DNA from 3 places in the Ruegeria sp. CE8 genome. Region 2 is predicted to be linked to each of the others. Evidence: riboswitches for the same ligand, from Rfam matches in the RefSeq annotation. Region 2 holds a riboswitch; each other region holds the start of a gene.
The links. Region 2 has a riboswitch for thiamine pyrophosphate ahead of thiD (bifunctional hydroxymethylpyrimidine kinase/phosphomethylpyrimidine kinase). Riboswitches for the same ligand answer to the same signal wherever they lie in the genome.

Region 1 (4,984 bases), on a different contig from region 2:
TTCCAGATGTTTGTCTTCCGTGACCATTTTTGAACGATATTTTGCTTGACGGCTCGTTTCAACGCAGTTGGAGTCCTAACCTAGCGTTTTCGCGTGAGAGGTTGATGCAAAACGCGCGCTTTACTCAATGCGGGGCCAAAACCTGCGGACCTGCAATGCGACACGGATAATTCAGGCGAGGTCGCTGTTAACCGAGATATGCTCGCAAGCTCGGCGGAGGATTTTCAAAAAGCTTCTCGGTCACGACGGGTGGATGCGCCATCTCATCCGCCACAAGAACCGTTTGTTGCGCGATGCGGCGCGCGTCCTGCGGATCATGGCTGACCATCAGTAAGGTGGTGTCGGTCTCGGCTACCAGATCGGCCACGAGATCAAGCATCTCGGCCTTGAGGGCCGGCCCCAACGCCGCGAAGGGTTCGTCTAATAGCAAAATCTCGCGTCGCTGCACAAGGACTCGGGCCAACGCGACTCGGCTTTGCTGGCCGCCTGACAGTTCAGAAGGCCGCCGCCCGCCAAGCCCGGACAGGGCGACCCGGTCGAGTGCCGACTGCACCTGTGTTTCCTCATCTTTCGAAAGACGACCGTTCGGGCGCAGGCCCAAGGCAATGTTCTGTTCGGCTGTCAAATGCGGAAACAGGTTTCCGTCCTGAAACAGCATCGCCAAAGGGCGCTTACCGGGGTGCAGATTGGAGATACACTCGTGTTTCCAGAATATCTGGCCCTGCTTGAGGTCTCGAAACCCCGCGATGGTTTCAAGAAGTGTGGATTTTCCCGCCCCGGATGGCCCGATAATGGCAGCGCTGGTTCCAGCCCCGATCTGAATGTCAGCGCGCAGGGTGAAATTGCCATTTTCAATCACGCAGCCGTCAAGCTTCAGCATGCCAGCGCCCTCCTCGGTCCAAAAGCCAGAATGCACCCATCGACAGCAGCAGTAACAGCAGCGCGCCCCCCGCGGCAGCCTGCATCTGATAAGCCCCCATCAGCCGGTAAATCTGCAAGGGCAGGGTTGCGATCTGCGGATCGGCAAACAGCGCGATCACGCCCAGATCACCCATGGACAACGCGGCCCCAAGCCCGGCGGCAAAGCAGATTTGCGGACGCATCCGGGGCAGCAGGATGCGCGCAAAAAATGTCCCTTTGCCCATGTCCAATGAGATCGCAAGCCTGCCATGCCGAGCAACGGCGTCACGCGCTGCGGGTACAAGAATGCGCAGGGCAAAAGGCAGGGCCATTGCCGCATTCACCAATGCTGTCACGGGCAGCGCGAGTGTCGCTGGGTTCGCCAGCGGGCGGATCAGGATGAACAAGCCAGTTCCAATCACCAAGGGTGATGCCGCCAACCCCAGAATGCCGCTAAGCTCCACTATTCCGTACCGTCCTGTCGCCACGGCAGCGGCCATCGGGAGTGCAAGCAACAGAAGAATGGCGGTGCTGGCCGCCGCAACAATGATTGACGTCAATGCTGCACGAAACACCATCGCGGGCATTTCCAACAACCCTGCGAAACCGGAGATTACCACTGACGCGAGTGGGAGAAGCAAAAACGTGGCCGCTGCGAGGATGCAAAATGCGTCAAGTGTGGGTTTTCCTCCGTCCCAGCGGCGTATTTCGCGATCCAGGCCCGTTCCAAATCCATCTCCACGCGAAAACTTCAACGCGGCGAATGCGGCGGCGGCAGTCAGGGCCAATTGCAACGCGGAAAGCAGCGCCGCGCGACCGAGATCAAAATCGTAGGTAAAGGCCTGATAGATCGCCAGTTCGATCGTTGTTGCTCGCGGACCTCCACCAAGAGTGAGGGCAACGGCAAAACTGGTCAGGCAAATGGCGAAGATCACCGCCAGAACGCCCGGTAGAATACGCAGGAGCATGGGCAGTTCGATCAGTCGGAACATTGCCGCACCGTTGCAGCCCAGTTGAGCAGCCAATCGAAATCTTTCAGCGGGAATTTCCTGCCAGGCCTGCAGAACAAGGCGCGTGGCCAGGGGCAGGTTAAAAAACACGTGGGCCAATACAACACCGTGCAACCCGTAAATGCGGATGGGTGGCAGGCCAAAAAGACCCAGAAGGTCAGAAATCCACCCAGACCGCCCGAAGACCTGCAACAACCCAAGGATGGCTACGATGACTGGAAGAATAAACGGCGCGCCCAGAAGCGCGATCAACGCGCGCCGGCCCCGGAACCGTCGACGAGCAAGGGCGCGGGCCACCGGAACGGCCAGCAGGACACTGAATAGCGCGGATAGCGTGGCCTGGATCAGCGTGAACTTCAATGCTGCCCAGTCGGCGGGGCTGAACCCGCCGCTGGTTTCGGCGCGCAATGCGACAGCCGCAAGTGTACCCAGTATCAGCGTTGCGACCAGACCCGCCGCGCCGATACCCGGCCATGGGCTTACTGGCTGAGCGCGTTCTGCCATTCCGCAAGAGCCTGGTGCCGCACGGCGGCGGCTTCATCGGGTGAGAACAGCAGCGATTTCGCCGGCACGGTCAGGGTCTCGAAACCCTCGGGCAGACCTGTTGCCGGGGTCACGGCCGGATACATCCAGTTGGTCGTCGGGATGATCTGCTGAAACGCATCCGACACCACGAACTCCAGGAACTGATCCGCCAGTTCGGGCTGATCGGTTCCGGCCAGCTTTGCCGCCACTTCGACTTGCAGATAGTTGCCTTCATCAAAGGCTGCTGCTGCTTTGCTTGCGTCTTCTTCGGCGATCAGGTGGTAAGCTGGCGAGGTTGTGTAGCTAAGTACCATGTCCGACTCACCCTCAAGGAACAGACCATATGCCTCGGACCAGCCTTTGGTGACGGTCACGATGTTATCGGCAAGACCCGCCCAAATCTCGGGCGCTTGGTCGCCATAGGCCGCTTTGACCCACATCAGCAGGCCCAGACCGGGGGTGGACGAGCGGGGATCCTGAATGATGATCTTGGTGTCGCTGTCTGCCAGTTCCTTGAAGTTGGCAGGTGCCGACGCGTCTGCGTTGTAGACAAACGCGAAATAGCCCCAGTCAAACGGGGTGAACGTTTCGTCGGTCCATTCGATCGGAAGTGCGAAGTCCGCAGAGACGGAACTGGGTGCAAACAGACCGGTTTCCCGGGCTGCGGCAATCAGGTTTGTGTCCAGACCCAGCACCACGTCGGCGTCAGAGTTTTCACCCTCAAGCCGGACACGCGACAACAGCGCGGCACCATCTTCGACACCCACAAGGTTCAGTTCGCATTCGCAGGTCGCTTCAAAAGCTTCTTTTACCTGCGGGCCGGGCCCCCAATCGGATACAAAGCTGTCATAGGTGTATACGGTCAGCTGAGGCTTGTCGGCGGCGATGGCCGAAGTTGCACTCAGTAGTCCCGCAGCAATCAGCAGATGTTTCATATCATCCTCCATTGCGGCGAGAGGGCAAGGATGGATGAAACCTTTACCTTTCCCTCCGCCGGTTCTAGCCGGTTCAGGTTCTACGGGTTCGCCAAAGGCATCTCAGCGCGGTAGCCGCGCACCCCGAGGTGAGGCCGTCACTAGGGGGGATTGAACGAAAAGACAACCTAATAAAATTGCGTCGCGAAGGGGGCGAAGTTTGTAATTCCGCAAGTCGAGGCGATTTGGACGCCTCGCCGCTTCTTGGAACTTGAAGCCCTTTGAACCAGCGATGCTTTCAGCGTGCTTAGCTCAAAGGGCTCCGAAATCAGAAGTATCGCAGCCAAATGTACACGTTCGCGATCATCAACGTCAGGATCATGATCGGGAACGCGATTTTGGCAAAGGCGATAAAGCCGATGGGCTGTTTGGCCTTTTCCGCAAATGCGGCAACCGTCAGGTTGGCGCTGGCCCCAAGCAATGTGCCGTTGCCGCCCAGACAGGCCCCAAGCGCCAGCGACCACCACAGGGGTTCAATTGCCTCTTTGCCGCCAAATGTATCCGCCGTAGACTCGATCAACGGGATCATCGTGGCCACGAATGGTATGTTGTCCAGAATGGCGGACAGGATGCCAGAGGCCCAGAAAATGAAGAACGCGGTCCACATCATGTCGCCCTGCGTCAGCTCCAGCACTTTCTCGCCAAAGAAAGCCAGCAACCCAACGTGTTCGACACCGGCAACGATGACGAACAGCCCGCCGAAGAAGAATATCGTGACCCATTCGACTTCGCCAAAAATGTGGTGCACGGACTCGGATTGTTCCTCGCCGCTTTGATGACCATAGGCCAGCAGCATCAGCAAACCTGCGCCCGCCAAGGCCGACGTGCCCGGTTGAATGCCATAGCTGTGCCCCAGCGTGAAGCCCAGCAACACTAATGCCAGCACGCTCAGGGACTTGATCATCAGGACCACATCGGTGACGGCTTCGGATTCATTGAAGCCCATGATCCGGTCACTTGCCGATTTCGGGATGCTGGCCAGTTCCTTGCGGTTCATCAGGTAGATGATGCCGGTCAGGACAACCAGACATATGGCCGAGATAGGAGCCAGGTTCACAACAAATTGGTTAAAGCTCAGCCCTGCGGCCGAGCCGATGATGATGTTGGGCGGGTCACCGATCAGCGTGGCAGTGCCGCCGACGTTCGAGGCCAGGATTTCGGCGATGAAGAATGGAAAAACCCGCGTTTCCAACGCTTCGGTGATCAGCAAAGTGATTGGTGCGATCAGCAAAACGGTGGTAACGTTGTCCAGCAGCGCCGAGAAAACGGCCGTAATCAGCGTGAGCATGATCAGGATGCCGGTTGGATTGGCGTTCACCGCTTTTGCGGCCTTGATCGCCACGTATTGGAACAGCCCGCATTTGCTGGTGATGCCGACGATGACCATCATGCCGATCAACAAAGCCAGCGTGTTGGCGTCCACACCGGCCACGGCCTGTTCCTGATTGATAATGCCAAACAAGACCATCAACGATGCGCCCAGCATGGCCAGAATGGCGCGGTTGACCTTTTCTGTGATCAGTACCGCGTAAACCAAAATCAGGATTCCGGTCGCGATCCAAAGGGGATCGATTC
Region 2 (4,984 bases):
AAACCATCGCGGTTTATGACCTTGGTGGCGGTACCTTCGACGTGACCATTCTGGAAATCGACGACGGCCTGTTCGAGGTTAAGTCGACCAACGGCGACACCTTCCTGGGTGGTGAAGACTTTGACATGCGCATCGTCAACTACCTGGCGGACGAGTTCAAAAAGGAACACGGTGTCGATCTGTCTGCCGACAAGATGGCCCTGCAGCGTCTGAAAGAAGCCGCTGAAAAAGCCAAGATCGAACTGTCCTCGACCTCGCAGACCGAAATCAACCAGCCGTTCATCTCGATGGGCGCCAATGGTCAGCCGCTGCACATGGTTATGAAGCTGACGCGTGCCAAGCTGGAATCGCTGGTTGGCGACCTGATCAAGAAGTCGATGAAGCCCTGTGCCGCTGCATTGAAAGATGCGGGGCTGTCGGCTGCTGATGTGGACGAAGTTGTTCTGGTCGGTGGTATGACCCGGATGCCGAAAGTGATCGAAGAGGTCACCAAGTTCTTCGGCAAAGAGCCGCACAAAGGTGTGAACCCGGACGAAGTCGTTGCCATGGGTGCCGCCATTCAGGCCGGTGTTCTGCAGGGCGACGTTAAAGACGTGGTTCTGCTGGACGTAACCCCGCTGTCGCTGGGCATCGAAACGCTGGGTGGCGTGTTTACCCGTCTGATCGACCGCAACACCACGATCCCGACCAAGAAGTCTCAGGTCTTCTCGACCGCTGAAGACAACCAGAACGCCGTAACCATCCGCGTGTTCCAGGGTGAGCGTGAAATGGCCGCGGACAACAAGATCCTGGGTCAGTTCAACCTTGAAGATATCCCGCCGGCACCGCGCGGCATGCCTCAGATCGAGGTAACTTTTGATATCGACGCCAACGGCATTGTCTCGGTTTCGGCCAAGGACAAAGGCACTGGCAAAGAGCAGAAGATCACCATCCAGGCTTCTGGCGGTCTGTCGGATGACGACATCGAAAAGATGGTCAAGGACGCCGAAGAGAACGCGGAAGCCGACAAGGAACGCCGCGAACTGGTCGACGCCAAGAACCAGGCGGAAAGCCTCATCCACTCGACCGAGAAGTCGATGGAAGAGCATGCCGACAAGGTCGACCCGACCACAATCGAAGCCATCGAGCTGGCGATCGCCGCGCTGAAGGACGAGCTGGAAACCGAAAATGCCGACAAAATCAAGTCGGGCATTCAGAACGTCACCGAAGCTGCGATGAAGCTGGGTGAAGCGATCTACAAAGCGCAGTCCGAAGAGGCCGAAGACGAGCCTGCGGCGGCAGACGCTGCTCCGGCTGGTGATGACGACATTGTCGACGCCGAGTTTGAAGATCTTGACGACGACAAGCGTAAGTAACGGGTAACCGGGCCAATTCGGGCCGGTCCGGTTGCCGGGCCGGCCCGATTACGTTGAGGCAGAAGGAAAAACTGATGTCAAAACGCGACTACTATGATGTGCTCGGCGTGTCCAAGGGCGCATCAGCGGACGAGATCAAGAAGGGTTTTCGAAAGAAAGCCAAAGAGTTGCATCCCGACCGCAACAAGGACAACCCCGATTCCGAGGCGCAGTTCAAGGAAGCAAACGAAGCCTATGACGTTCTGCGCGATGCCGATAAAAAGGCCGCGTATGACCGCTTTGGCCATGCCGCATTCGAAAACGGCATGGGCGGCGGTGGCCGTCCCGGTGGCGGATTTGGTCAGGGTGATTTTTCCAGCGCCTTCTCGGATGTTTTTGACGATCTGTTCGGCGACTTCATGGGCGGTCAACGCGGTGGCGCTGGCGGTGGTCGTCGTGCTGCGCGCGGATCGGACCTGCGCTATAACCTGCGCGTAACGCTGGAAGAGGCGTTCTCGGGTCTGCAGAAAACGATCACCGTTCCTGCCGCTGTGGCCTGTTCGGCCTGTGACGGCTCGGGCGCAGAAAGCGGGGTCGAGCCCACAACCTGCCCGACCTGTTCCGGCATGGGTAAGGTGCGCGCGCAACAAGGGTTTTTCACCGTCGAACGGTCGTGTCCGACCTGTTCGGGTCTGGGACAGATCATCAAGAACCCCTGTAAATCCTGCGGTGGCGCGGGGCGCGTCGAAAAAGAACGCGCGCTGTCGGTCAACATCCCGGCCGGTGTCGAAACCGGCACCCGTATCCGTCTTGCGGGCGAGGGTGAGGCCGGGATGCGCGGTGGCCCTCCGGGCGATCTGTACATCTTCGTCGAAGTTTCGGACCACAAGCTGTTCGAGCGTGACAGCGTGAACCTATATTGCCGCGTACCGGTCAGTATGGCCAAGGCTGCGCTGGGTGGCTCGATCGAAGTGCCCACCATCGACGGTGGCCGCGGTCGCGTGCAAATCCCGGCTGGCAGCCAATCCGGTCGCCAGATGCGCCTGCGTGGCAAGGGAATGCCTGCCCTGCGCGGCGGCGGTGTCGGTGACATGTTCATCGAGTTGGCGGTTGAAACCCCGGTTAACCTGACCAGCCGCCAGAAGGAACTGCTGAAAGAATTCGACGATCTGGGTGAAGATAACCACCCGGAATCAAATAGCTTTTTTTCGTCCGTCAAATCCTTCTGGGACGGCATGAAAGGCTAGCAGCCTCGATAATCTACGCACAAAAGGCCGGTCCCAAGGGACTGGCCTTTTTTGAGTCCAGTTTGGCCTTCGAAACACACGAAATTGGCCCTTGATTCCCCAGGCAACCCCTGAGATTGTCCGCTCAAACCGTTGGGGTGCCCTGTCCGAGGGCTGAGAGGCGTCAATGCGCTAACCCATCGAACCTGATCCGGGCAATACCGGCGTAGGGAACGGTCTCACAGTGCTTAGACGTTTTCCATGCCCGTTGCCCATTATGAACCGGAGCAACGACATGGCACCTATTGCTTTAACAATCGCAGGATCTGACAGCGGCGGCGGGGCCGGAATTCAGGCCGATCTAAAGGCGATGTCGGCGCTTGGGGTTTACGGGGCCAGTGTGATCACCGCAGTGACGGCCCAGAATACCAGGGCTGTGACTGCTGTGCATGGTATTCCATTGGATATCATTGCTGCCCAGATCGACGCTGTTCTGACCGACCTTGATGTTGGCGCGATCAAGATCGGCATGCTGGCGACACCAGAGATCATCCACAGCGTCGCCGACAGTATCGAGGGTTTTTCCGGGCCGGTTGTTCTGGATCCGGTCATGATCGCAAAATCCGGCGATGCGCTACTGGTCGAAGAGGCCGTACAAACCCTGCGCGATGTGTTGCTGCCCCGCGCGACCGTTCTGACGCCCAACTTGCCCGAAGCTGCTTGTTTACTGGGCGTTGCGCCGGCGGCCACCCTGGATGAGATGGTCGCACAGGGACATGACCTGTGCGAGATGGGCGCAGACGCAGTTCTGATGAAAGGTGGTCACGGTACTGGCGATATTTGCCACGATCTTCTTGTTACAACCCAAGGTGTGACCGGAGAGTTCACGGCCCAGCGCCAACAGACCCATAACACCCACGGAACGGGCTGCACTTTGTCCTCGTCGATTGCGGCCGGGTTGGCCAAGGGTCTTTCACTGACCGACGCCGTGGCTCAGGCGCACGGCTACCTGCAAGGTGCCATCACACAGGCTGACGGTCTGAATATCGGACAGGGATACGGACCAGTACATCATTTCCATCAGGTCTGGCCCGCGTGACGGTCTGGTCGGTCATAGGGGCCGGTGTGGCCGGATTGGCGGTCGCGTCCGAGCTTGTTTCACGCGGGGCCAAGGTGCAGGTGTTTGACCCCGGCGGCTCACCTGGCCCGCATGGGTGTTCATGGTGGGCGGGCGGTATGCTCGCACCCTGGTGCGAATACGAAAATGCCGAGGAACCTGTCCTGCGCCTTGGACAGGCGGCGATTGACTGGTGGGCCTCGCGGACGCAGGTTCACAGGCGCGGTACGCTGGTCGTCGCAAGCCCGCGCGATCTGCCCGATCTGCGCCGCTTCGCCCGAAGGACCGAAGCCTTTTCTGAGGTCAACGGAGCAAAAATCACGTCATTAGAGCCTGATCTCAACAATTTCAGCAAGGGCCTGTTCTTCAGCGACGAGGCCCATCTGGACCCACGTCTGGCATTGCAGGACTTGTCTCGCCAGCTTTGGGATCAAGGAGTCGAGTTCCACCAAAAGCTCGCGCCGATGCAGTTGGAAAACGCCATTGATTGCCGTGGTCTGCATGCGCGCGAATACCTACACGACCTGCGCGGGGTCAAAGGTGAAATGCTGGTGATCCGGTGCCGGGACGTGACCCTGACCCGACCCGTTCGTTTGCTGCACCCGCGCATGCCGCTCTATATCGTGCCGCGCGGGGATGGCGTCTACATGCTGGGCGCAACGATGATCGAATCCGAGGATAGCAGCCGCATCACCGCGCGTTCGATGCTGGAGCTGCTCAGCGCCGCCTACGCGTTGAACCCCGCCTTTGGTGAAGCCGAAGTGTTGGAAATCGGCGTCGATCTGCGCCCGGCCTTTCCAGACAACCTGCCGCGTATCCGGCGGTTAGGACGAACAATCTATGCCAACGGCCTTTATCGCCACGGCTACCTTCTGGCCCCCGCGCTGGCGCAGGGGGTGGCTGATCTGGCGTTGGATAACAAACATTCGGAGATGGTCGATGAAGATCGTGCTTAACGGCGAACCGCGAGAGGTGCGCGCCGAAACCCTTGCCGAGCTTTTGCAGGAATGCGGGCTTTCGGGCCGTGTTGCCACGGCGGTAAACGAGGACTTTGTGCCTTCTGGCCGGCGCATTGCCCATGCGCTCAATGCCGGTGATCGGGTTGAAATCGTTGCGCCGATGCAGGGGGGCTGAGGGATGAAGACGTTCTACGGCACCCAACTACCCAACCCGCTGATGTTGGGCACGGCACAATATCCCAGCCCCGCGATCCTGGAACGGGCGTTTCGGGACAGTGGTGCCGGCGTGGCCACTGTATCGCTGCGGCGCGAATCTGGTGCGGGACAGGCCTTTTGGCAGATGATCCG
Region 3 (4,984 bases), on a different contig from region 2:
CAGAGAGAGCGCTCTCTCCGTGTGACGTCGAATGCGTTGCCAAGGTTTTAGTCCGGTTCGTATAGGGTTAGCTGAGTGCGCGATCCAGAAGCGAGTTGGCGCTTACGGTGCCGACGAAACGGTTGGTCTCGGGCTCAACAAGGATCACGTGCCGTTTGTATTTGTAGATCAGGAAGATGCCTTCCATCACCGGTGTGTCAGGTGCAGCAACAGGGATGTTGGATGGTCTTGACATGTTGTCCCGGACCTTTTCGGTCTTCAGCCGCACCAGCTGTTGTTCGAAATCTTCCCGTGTCAGATTCATGAAGCTTAGGGACTCGATCGGGACGCGGGATGCATCGTCGTTCAGACCAATGGTTGCCGCTTTGGGCAGGATCAGCTTGAGAAGCGTCGGGGCGGTGAAAACGCCAACATAGGTCCCGTCCTCATCCACTACCGGCAGAAAACGCGCCCGGCTGCCCCTGATGATGTTTAAAGCCGTCGCGATGCTTTCATCGGGCAGAATTGTTTTCTGTACCTCAGGCGGTACCATTACATCATAGCAGGTCAGGCCCATGAGTTTCCTCTGACTTCGATCGGCCGCCGGATGGTTTCCCATCTGCACAGCCACAAAAAACGCCCTGCGAGACATGCGGAAAGTCTGCCAAAGCGAATCATAATTTGATGATGCGCACTGCATTTCACCGTCAACCAGAATTGACCACCCCACTTATGAAATTAAATTGATATCGCTATCGCTATATGTGGCTTACGGATGCGTAACGCATGTCCGATAGTTTGCGCGCGGAACCGGCGAGCGGAGCCTATTAGCCTGGCACTGTGGAAATCCACGCCCACCCATTGCCAGTTTTTGGTCCAGCACTCCGTCTAATGGAACGCGCTTGGCAATCCTGCAGAACGTACATCCGGGCGAATGACGCGGCAAAATTGGAACTTGCTTCGCCGATACCTCTCAGGCTAGACGGACCTCACGCAGGGGAGTCCCACCGAGGGGACTGAGAGGCTGACGGGGCATTGCCCGGCGACGCGACCCTTTGAACCTGACCCAGTTGATACTGGCGTAGGAAGCTAGGGCGCGCAGGCCAAGGATCCGGGCGGGCGCACTCCGAACAGGGGGCCGTACGCCCTCTCGTTTCCCCAAGCCAAAACTCTTCTGGTGTCTTTTTGAGTTGAACCGCTTGAGGAGCACCAACATGAATGTCCCCAATCCCAAGATCACCACAGGTGAATTGCCGGCTTCGCGTAAGATTTATGTGAAAGGCACGCTGCATACGGATGTCCGCGTGCCGATGCGCGAGATTTCGGTCCACCCGACGGCAGGCGAGCCGCCGTTGCCGGTCTATGACAGCTCGGGCCCTTACACCGATCCGAACGTGATCACCGATATTCGACAAGGCCTGGCTCCTCTGCGCCGCAAGTGGATCGAAGCGCGTGGCGATGTCGAAGAATATGATGGGCGCGAGATCAAGCCCGAGGATAACGGCTTTGTCGAAGGCGACCGGCTGACTCCGGAATTTCCCGTCAAACGCCCCCCGTTGCGCGCCAAAGATGGCAAGGCTGTGACGCAACTGGCCTATGCTCGCGCAGGCATCGTCACGCCCGAGATGGAGTTTATTGCCATCCGCGAAAATCAACTGCGCGAGGCCGCGTCCGAGCGGCGCGAAGGCAATGATTGGGGCGCCAACATCCCCGACTATGTGACGCCCGAATTTGTACGCGACGAAGTTGCGGCAGGCCGCGCCATCATTCCGGCGAATATCAATCATCCCGAAAGCGAACCGATGATCATCGGGCGCAATTTCCTGGTCAAGATCAACGCCAATATGGGCACGTCGGCAGTGACCTCCTCGATGGAAGAGGAAGTGGACAAGATGGTCTGGTCGATCCGCTGGGGTGCTGACACGGTCATGGACCTGTCCACCGGTCGCAACATCCACAACACCCGTGAATGGATTATCCGCAACAGCCCGGTTCCGATCGGCACGGTGCCGCTCTATCAGGCGCTGGAGAAGGTGAACGGCCTTGCCGAGGATCTGACGTGGGAGGTGTTCCGCGACACGCTGATCGAACAGGCCGAACAGGGCGTGGACTACTTCACCATCCATGCGGGTGTGCGCCTGCACATGGTTCCGATGACTGTTAACCGGGTGACTGGCATCGTGTCGCGCGGCGGCTCAATCATGGCCAAATGGTGCTTGCATCACCATAAGGAAAGCTTCCTGTACGAGCATTTCGACGAAATCTGCGACATCTGCCGCGCCTATGACGTGTCGTTCAGCCTCGGTGACGGGCTGCGTCCCGGTTCCATCGCTGATGCCAATGACGAGGCGCAGTTTGCCGAGTTAGAGACGCTGGGAGAGCTGACCAAGATCGCTTGGGCGAAGGATTGTCAGGTGATGATCGAAGGCCCTGGCCACGTGGCCATGCACAAGATCAAGGAGAACATGGACAAGCAGCTGGAGTGCTGCCACGAGGCGCCGTTCTATACGCTTGGCCCTCTGACCACCGATATCGCGCCAGGCTATGACCACATCACCAGTGGCATCGGCGCGGCAATGATTGGTTGGTTTGGCTGCGCGATGCTCTGTTACGTCACGCCAAAAGAACATCTGGGTCTACCGGATCGGGACGACGTGAAGACCGGCGTCATCACCTATAAGATCGCCGCACACGCCGCAGATCTGGCAAAGGGCCTTCCGGGTGCCCAACGCCGTGACGATGCCCTGTCGCGTGCTCGGTTCGAGTTCCGCTGGGAGGATCAGTTCAATCTGTCGCTCGACCCCGACACTGCGCGCGAATTCCACGATCAGACCCTGCCGAAACAGGCGCATAAAGTGGCGCATTTCTGTTCGATGTGCGGGCCGAAATTCTGCTCGATGCGGATCAGCCACGACATTCGGTCCGAGGCGCAAAAGGAAGGAATGGAAGCCATGGCCGCCAAGTTCCGCGACGGGGGCGACCTGTATCTGCCTGTAACTGGCGAAGACGCGTAAACCAAGGCGCCGGAGCCGCATTCGGCTCTGGCGCTTCAAATTTTTGGCCAGCTGAACGATCATCGTTCAACACAGCGCGGGTCAAGGTTCGATCTGGCAAGGCGACACAGGCCGACATGTCCGGTAAAGCGACATACATTGAACCGGCCGGACAAGGCCTAAGCTTGATGCCGCCCCACTAGCCAATTTGACGCTGAAGGGTGGATCGCCTTTGGATGGGGTAAGAGATCTTGCTGACCTGCAGCGATAGCGCTCAACCGTAATTTGGCTGTCTTTTCTGCAGCTTGGCTGCAACGCTTTCGGCGAAATCAGGCGATTGCAACTGCTGTGCAAAGATCCTGATTTCAGCGGCCATATGGCCGGCCACTTCATCGCGCCGACTACGGATCAGCGCCTTGGATTGCCTGAGAGCGACAGGAGAGGAGGCCGCGACTTGCCGTGCGATTTCTTGCACTTTGGTTGACAGGTCGCCGTCAGAAAAGACCCGGGCTACCAACCCATGATCCAATGCCTCGGCTGCGGTCAGGATACGACCGGCAAGCAGGACGTCATTGGCGACGGCCATACCGACCGAAGCGGGCAGCAGCATCGACGACCCGGCCTCGGGCACCAGACCCAGCTGGACAAACGGAGCACTGAACGTGGCGCTCTGCGCGGAATAGACCAGATCGCAGTGCAATAGCATGGTCAGGCCAACTCCGATCGCCGGGCCGTTGACTGCTGCAATCAGAGGCTTGGGGCAATCGCGGATCGCATTCAGGAACCGCACGATTGGGTTTTCGTCAGCGCTTGCCGGAATTCCGCCAGCCATGAAATCCTGCAGATCATTGCCAGCCGTGAACATATCGCCGGACCCGGTGATGACCAACGCACGCGCTCCGTCGGTTTGTCCGTATTCTTCGATGGTTTCGGCCATCGCCGTGTACATGGCGAAGGTGATCGCGTTTTTCTTTTCTTCCCGGGAAATGGTTGCGGTTGTAACGCGATCCTGGGTGCTGATGATGATATTGGCGCTCATGGGGTTTGTCCTTAAGGCTTCTGCGGGACTCGTGCCGCCTTGATAGAGGGTTTCGGTTCAGGCGGTGGCCGCCGCATCTTTAGCGCCATAGTTCAGCAAGTGCTGACCTGCAGCATGTTCGCGATCCGAACGTGGCCAGAAACCGCGCGCTGTGCGATCGTTGAGTAGGGTTGGGTACTGCGATTTTTGCATGTTAATCAGTTCGTATGTTGGCGATAAGGCATCGTCAACAAATCACGATGATGACCCCACGTCGCCCCTGCGCCGGGTTAGTCATTTTGCAGCGTTTTAACAATTTTCTGCACGTCCGGGTGTGACTTTAGTCTTTTTGGATAAGCAATCAGATAGTCCTGCGGCAGCGTGATCGGTGACAGGTTCATCTTGATGATGTGGCCGGTTTTCAGATCTGTCGTGGCCATTTCCTGCGGAACGAGGGCCACACCCAGACCATTGCGCGCAAAACTCAACGCGGTGCTGCTGTGCCCCACAAGTTGCCCGGCTGACCGATCAATGATCCGGCGTCCATCCAATACTGTGTTCCAATCCGGGGAAGAGGCGAAACCCGGACCCCAGTCGGTGTGGATGAAGCATCGATCCGGAACGTGGATCAGTCCGTGATTGTATTGTGCGGCCAACTTCGGCGAAGCCACGGCAACCAGAACATCTGAAAACAGGGATACGACCTGATAGTCACCATACAGATCGTGACCATAGAAAACGCGCATATCAATGCGATCGGCTTGAAAGTCCACGGGATCTTCCTCGATCCGAACGCCCAGAGGTGTTTCAAGGCTGTCTAACCCGAGTTTGGAAAGCTTCCGCGCCAGCCATGTCTCAGCGACCGATGGCGGGGCGCTCAGCACCAGCCGTTTTCGACGGGTGTTTGTCCGCTGCATCCTGTCGGACAGGTCCGTCAGGCGCGTCATCGCACCGGCAAGTTCAGGATAGGCCATCTGTCCGGAATCCGTCAGGG

Region 1: another riboswitch for thiamine pyrophosphate. It lies ahead of thiB (thiamine ABC transporter substrate binding subunit); the one in region 2 lies ahead of thiD (bifunctional hydroxymethylpyrimidine kinase/phosphomethylpyrimidine kinase).
Region 3: another riboswitch for thiamine pyrophosphate. It lies ahead of thiC (phosphomethylpyrimidine synthase ThiC); the one in region 2 lies ahead of thiD (bifunctional hydroxymethylpyrimidine kinase/phosphomethylpyrimidine kinase).

What each region holds. Positions count from the first base shown of each region.
Region 1 is NZ_JBQFRP010000007.1:239,842-244,825, reverse strand. Features, by position in the region: gene ACR0AA_RS13845 (adenylate/guanylate cyclase domain-containing protein) at 1-27, opposite strand, end outside; gene ACR0AA_RS13840 (thiamine ABC transporter ATP-binding protein) at 188-880, opposite strand; gene ACR0AA_RS13835 (ABC transporter permease family protein) at 867-2,414, opposite strand; gene thiB (thiamine ABC transporter substrate binding subunit) at 2,390-3,370, opposite strand; TPP riboswitch at 3,403-3,506, opposite strand; gene ACR0AA_RS13825 (ArsB/NhaD family transporter) at 3,678-4,984, opposite strand, start outside.
Region 2 is NZ_JBQFRP010000009.1:138,024-143,007, forward strand. Features, by position in the region: gene dnaK (molecular chaperone DnaK) at 1-1,355, shown strand, start outside; gene dnaJ (molecular chaperone DnaJ) at 1,430-2,581, shown strand; TPP riboswitch at 2,705-2,810, shown strand; gene thiD (bifunctional hydroxymethylpyrimidine kinase/phosphomethylpyrimidine kinase) at 2,856-3,659, shown strand; gene ACR0AA_RS15445 (FAD-dependent oxidoreductase) at 3,656-4,633, shown strand; gene thiS (sulfur carrier protein ThiS) at 4,617-4,811, shown strand; gene ACR0AA_RS15455 (thiazole synthase) at 4,815-4,984, shown strand, end outside.
Region 3 is NZ_JBQFRP010000007.1:234,843-239,826, reverse strand. Features, by position in the region: gene ACR0AA_RS13825 (ArsB/NhaD family transporter) at 1-43, opposite strand, end outside; gene ACR0AA_RS13820 (CBS domain-containing protein) at 68-556, opposite strand; TPP riboswitch at 965-1,084, shown strand; gene thiC (phosphomethylpyrimidine synthase ThiC) at 1,194-2,993, shown strand; gene ACR0AA_RS13810 (enoyl-CoA hydratase) at 3,247-4,011, opposite strand; gene ACR0AA_RS13805 (LysR family transcriptional regulator) at 4,281-4,984, opposite strand, start outside.